DNA from 2 places in the Paenibacillus sp. O199 genome. Region 2 is predicted to be linked to the other one. Evidence: a T-box and tRNA genes for the amino acid it is inferred to sense, from the RefSeq annotation. Region 2 holds a T-box; the other holds one or more tRNA genes.
The links. The T-box of region 2 lies ahead of leuS (leucine--tRNA ligase). A T-box ahead of a tRNA ligase gene usually reads a tRNA of that ligase, here a tRNA-Leu.

Region 1 (3,174 bases), on a different contig from region 2:
TCAGTCGTTGTAGGTCCCCCAACTTGCTCAAGCCAAGCTATAAGCTGAGATGCATCCGGCAGATTATTGTATACCTGGAATACCGGCTCGTCGGATTTTTGTGCAAGATCTTTGTATTTTATGGTAAGCAGTGCACAGGCCACTCCCACCTTGGCACCATGCAAAACAGGCTTGTGCCCTGACTCCATCAGATCCATCTCCCACCGATGAGACAGATGATGTTCTCCACCGGATGCCGGACGAGAATGATCAATGATTAGCATGGAAATGCCGGAAGCAATCAGCGCATCCATCAATACACTCACACCATCGGCCCGTCCTTCAGCGATCCCTTGTACATGCTCCACACAGGAAGTTAGTGCTTCTTCTGTCATGCGATAAGCTACGGGGCAGAACGGTTCTCCACCCAGATCCCTGGAAACCACCCAGTCCGCCAGTGATGTATATTTACCAAGCATATCTCCGAATCCGGCTGCATTCATCTCTTGGGGGGCTTGCTCCAAAATATCGATGTCCGCAAAAATAGCTTTAGGCGGTACCGCCTGGAACGTCTGTTTGACGCCGCTTACAATAAGAGGTGCACCCGCTGAGGTAAATCCGTCAACCGAAGCTGCTGTAGGCACTGACAGAAAGGGCTTGTTCATTTTGGAGCAAACAAATCGCACCAGATCATGAATGGTCCCTGAACCAGCAGCAATGATCGCCTGACTTTCTTGTTTCACACCGAGCAGTACCTGCACAATCCCACCCTCATCGGCGATCACGTCGCCTGCTTTGTTCTCTGGCATGCATATCTCATCCACATGAACGCCCGCTTCTCGGATGTTCTTTACCACCTCGTGTCCCGCTGCCGGACCTGTAAATCGATCATATACCACTGTTACATGTCTGTACCCTTGCTCGGACAAATAGCCAGGTAACCGCTGAATAGCTCCATGCTCCAGATAGACCTGCATTTGCACCAACCGATGATCATGCCCACAAGTACAATTTTGCGCTTCTTCGTTCCATACGGCAATTCGGTTGTTCATATTCATCCGTTTTTAACCTCCCTTAAGAAATATCATGCATAATTACATGGTTAAAACCACAAAATGAAAAAAGGAAATAAAATGTGAGTATTTTCCTGATCACACTTTACTTCCTGTATTAAAAATTTGCAAACCCCAAACTCACATTCCCAAGCAGGTGAACCTATGAAATTAACCAAAGAAATAGGAATTTCTCTCGGATTTCTCGCAGGAACGACATTTGGCAGCGGCATCGCCTTTTTGTTTCGCTTCCAGGCATATGAGGTGATGGCAAGTGTTGCGCTCTTTGGTATTGCTGGAGCGATTGCAGGCCTATGTGTGCAACAATTCATTTTCAATAAATAAAAAAAACAAAAAAAGCTCGCGAATTGCCTTTAGAGCAATTTTGCGAGCTTTTTTCTTCGATGCGGTCGAGAGGACTCGAACCTCCACGGGGGTTAGCCCACACGGACCTGAACCGTGCGCGTCTGCCAATTCCGCCACGACCGCATAATATGTATCTTCTCATCATGGATGAAAAGTACTCCGGTCAAGCAATTGCTTGTTTTACCGTAATTAAGAGTATACATGCTCTGTAATAAGTTTGCAATACCTTTTTTCCAAGCTGCAATGAATAGGACATATGTCCTTTTTTAACCCCATCAAACTCCCTATCGTAGACATTAAGCAGATCAAGTGTCCTGTTGGACACGCTATACCTTGCATAGAAAAGGGGAGTTTTGCATGACGATCAAGAACACAACACATGAACGTATTGAAGAAGGAAAACGCAGCATTCACTGGACGGAAATGCATATGCCCCTGCTCGGGGAATTGAAATCCCATTTTGCCAAAGAGCTGCCTTTTGCTGGTTTAACCATCGGTATATGTATTCATGTAGAACCTAAAACAGCTGTATTATGCCGCACACTCCAAGCAGGTGGAGCCAACGTTGTATTGAGTGGCAGCCCGGGTACAACCAAAGACGCCGTCGCAGCAGCTCTGCAAGAAGAAGGCATCACGGTATATGGTCAACGTGCGGACAGGCGCAATGAGCACCTGCAAAATATCCAAAGTGTACTTGGTCACCAACCCCATCTCCTCATGGATAATGGAGCTGATCTGGCGCGTACCTTCATTCAACAGTATGATACTAACTCTCTTATTGGTGGTACGGAGGAGACAACGACCGGGGCCAATCTTCTGCGTGAAGAGACGGATGAGAACATTCCTTTCCCCATCATTGTTATTAATGATAGTCCACTCAAACGAATCATGGAAAATGAACATGGTGTCGGACAGACCATTATTGAAGGTTTCATGCGTACTACAAACCTGATTCTGCCTACACGTCGTTTCGTCATCGTAGGTTATGGAACCTGTGGACGAGGCATCGCCAGATATTTGCGGAATCTGGGCAGTCAGGTCGTCGTTGTTGAAACCGATCCGATTGCCGGTCTGGAAGCGGCGCTGGATGGGTTCAGAGTGGCACGATTGGAGGATACATTTGCATTTGCCCAAGTGTACATTACTGTCACTGGCCGTCCTAACGCCATTCTGAAGGAACATTTTAATCAAATGAATGATGGAACGATCCTCGCCAATGCCGGACATTTTTCTTGGGAGATGGATCTGGAAAGTCTCCGTCAGGAGGCGGAGCATACGGAACAACTGACAGCGGATATCGAACAATTTACATTAACCAACGGACGTCGACTCATGCTACTTACTCAAGGCGAGATGCTGAACCTGGCTGGTGGCAGCGGCAACCCTGCCGAAACGATGGATCTAGGCTTGTCCCTGCAAGCCGCCTCCCTCCTATATCTTGTACAGCAACGCCAACATCTCACCCTCGGACCACAGCCGGTTCCTCATAGCGTTAACAACACCATTGCCGGACAGATGCTGAAGCATTTAAGCTACAAAATCTAATCATTAAAAATGGTGATATGAATTTAAAGGAGAGGTCCGTATGAGAAAAGCCAAACTTTGTTTTATCGGTGCAGGATTCCATGCATCCACGAATATATATCCATCTGCTGTTGAAGCAGGAGCAGACATTCAGGCCATCGCCACCCGCAGTATTGAACGGTCCGAGGCGGCTCTCCTTCGTTTTGGGAGCAGAGGGAAAGCCTATGACAATACTCAGCTGATGCTGCAGAAT
Region 2 (3,174 bases):
GTACTCAAAATAGCTCCTTCTAATGGCATTAAGCTGATGCGCTGCGAACAGCATGTCATGGTTGCTGAGGTTGAAGCACTACGACTCGCGGCAGAACTTCAGGATGTACCCGTTCCTCGGGTATTGGCCTATGATCCATCGCTCACCCTGGTTCCGGCAGAGTATTTTATTATGGAGTACATGCCAGGAACGCCGTATAACAAAGTCAAAGATCAGTACAGTGCAGAAGAGCAGGAATTCATAGAGCAGCAGCTGGGTGCGTACAATCGTCGGATCAATGAAATTAAAGGAGAGAAGTTTGGTTACTTTTCCTCAAAGAAATCGCATTATACGACGTGGAAAGAAGCTTTCCTGTGCCTAATGGATGATATGCTTGCAGATAGCAAGGCAGCGGGTTTGGAATTTTCGATTCGTTATGAGGAACTGGAGCGTTTGATTCAAGAAAAATCGGATGTGCTGGATGATGTCAAAGAGCCTGTGCTTGTACATTGGGATTTGTGGGATGGGAATGTATTTGTGAAGGCGGGGAAAATCACCGCCATTATCGATTTCGAACGTTCCCTTTGGGCAGATCCTTTAATGGAGCACTATTTCAGTCATTTTAATAATACATCGGGATTCCTCAAAGGATATGGAAGAGCAACTACAACAGACAGTGAACGAAAAAGAAGAAGTTTATATGATCTGTATTTTGATCTGGCGCTGAGAATCGAGTGTCCGTATCGTCAATACGAGAACAAGGAACACATTCAGTGGTCGATTGATAATCTAGAAGAAGGAATCAAGCGATTTCAGTCGTCTTAATGTGTATACTGATGCATAGCATTGCTTATACTCAACAGACAGTGTAATATTGACTTTAATGCTTCTTTTTTATATAATGTTTCCGATCATATCGTATACATATTTCGATGATAAGGATCAGTAGTGAGTCCTGTACATGACAGAGAGCCGGCGCTTGGTGCAAGTCGGTTGACAGTATTTCACGAACTCGCCTTGGAGAAATGCGGTGATTACACCATCTTGCAAACGACCGAAGTTACATTCGGGCTCAGGAATGGAAATCCGCATCGGTTAACCGCCGTTACAGGTCCAAAGGGAGTGGATGACGAAGCACGTTCGTCCGCTAACTAGGGTGGTACCACGGGAATTCAACCTCTCGTCCCTAGCGCTGCAAACGCTACGGGATGCTGAGGTTTTTTTGTTGCAATAAAAGCGAATAACCAAGAGGAGGAACAATAGATGAGTGAGAATCAACAGCCGAAACACGGCTATAAGCCACAAGACATGGAGAAAAGTTGGCAGCAATACTGGGATGACAATAAAACGTTTAAAACGGGTGAAGACCCCGCTAAACCGAAGTTTTATGCCTTAGATATGTTTCCGTATCCATCCGGCTCAGGCTTGCACGTAGGTCACCCAGAAGGATATACGGCAACGGATATCGTATCCCGTTTCAAACGTATGCGCGGTTTCAATGTATTGCATCCAATGGGTTGGGACGCTTTCGGCCTGCCTGCTGAGCAGCATGCATTGGATACTGGTGAGCATCCACGGGATATTACATTCCGCAATATTGACAATTTCCGTCGCCAGATCAAATCACTGGGTTTCTCATATGACTGGGATCGGGAGATCAGCACAACAGACCCTGACTATTACAAATGGACGCAATGGATCTTCATCCAGTTGTACAATAAAGGCCTGGCTTATGTAGATGAAGTGCCTGTGAACTGGTGCGAAGCTTTGGGAACGGTACTGGCGAACGAAGAAGTTATCGACGGTAAGAGTGAGCGTGGTGGACATCCGGTCGTTCGTAAACCGATGCGCCAATGGGTATTGAGAATTACGGAATATGCAGAGCGTTTGCTGGAAGACTTGGAAGAGCTGGACTGGTCGGAAAGTATCAAGGATATGCAGCGCAACTGGATCGGCAAATCGACCGGGGCGGAAGTTACTTTTGCCATTGAGGGTCATGAAGAAGTTATTAAAGTGTTTACGACACGTGCAGATACTTTGTTTGGTGCAAGTTATGCTGTATTGGCACCTGAGCATGAGCTGGTTGAAGTCATTACAACGGCTGAACAGCGTGAAGCAATCAAGGCATATCAGGAACAGGCTGCTCGCAAGAGTGATCTGGAACGTACTGATTTGGCTAAAGACAAAACGGGTGTGTTCACAGGAACTTATGCAATCAATCCGGTAAACGGAGCGAAGGTGCCAATCTGGATCGCCGATTATGTTCTGGCTGGATACGGCACAGGGGCGATCATGGCCGTTCCGGGACATGACGCTCGTGACTGGGAGTTTGCGAAACAGTTTGGTCTGGACATCATCGAGGTTGTACAGGGTGGCGACGTGACACAAGAAGCGTATTCCGGAGACGGACCGCATGTGAACTCCGATTTCCTGAACGGATTGAACAACGAAGAAGCGATTGCGAAGATGATTGCCTGGTTGGAAGAGAATGGTAAGGGGCAAGGCAAGGTAACCTATCGTCTGCGCGATTGGCTGTTCAGCCGTCAGCGTTACTGGGGTGAACCAATCCCGATTCTGCATCTGGAAGACGGAACGATGAAGACGGTGCCGGAAGATCAACTGCCTTTGCTGCTGCCGGATATTGACCAGATTAAACCCTCGGGCACTGGAGAGTCACCACTGGCGAATGTTACGGAATGGGTTAACACCGTAGATCCGGAAACGGGAATGAAAGCACGTCGCGAGACGAACACAATGCCACAATGGGCCGGTAGCTGCTGGTATTACCTGCGCTTTATTGATCCACACAATGACAAGGAACTGATCTCTCAGGAGAAACAGCAGCAATGGCTGCCAGTTGATCTGTATATCGGGGGAGCAGAGCACGCGGTGCTTCACTTGCTGTACGCTCGTTTCTGGCATAAAGTGCTGTATGATCTGGGTGTGGTGCATACCAAAGAGCCGTTCCACAAACTGGTCAACCAAGGTATGATCCTGGGAACCAACAATGAGAAGATGAGTAAATCCCGTGGTAATGTTATTAACCCGGATGAGATCGTCAATGAATTCGGTGCAGATACATTGCGTCTGTACGAAATGTTCATGGGGCCTCTGGAGGCGACAAAACCGTGGAACGCTAACGGGGTTGAGGGCATGCACCGCTTCCTGTCACGTGTATGGCGTCTGTTCATTAAT

Region 1: it encodes a tRNA-Leu, which carries the amino acid that the T-box ahead of leuS (leucine--tRNA ligase) is inferred to sense. The anticodon was not compared.

What each region holds. Positions count from the first base shown of each region.
Region 1 covers NZ_LGRP01000006.1:338,218-341,391, forward strand. The annotation lists gene A6049_RS12330 (sn-glycerol-1-phosphate dehydrogenase) at 1-1,037, opposite strand, end outside; gene A6049_RS12335 (hypothetical protein) at 1,197-1,376, shown strand; tRNA gene A6049_RS12340 (tRNA-Leu) at 1,437-1,520, opposite strand; gene A6049_RS12345 (adenosylhomocysteinase) at 1,755-2,942, shown strand; gene A6049_RS12350 (Gfo/Idh/MocA family protein) at 2,983-3,174, shown strand, end outside.
Region 2 covers NZ_LGRP01000025.1:29,939-33,112, forward strand. The annotation lists gene A6049_RS25125 (phosphotransferase family protein) at 1-804, shown strand, start outside; T-box leader at 903-1,170, shown strand; gene leuS (leucine--tRNA ligase) at 1,243-3,174, shown strand, end outside.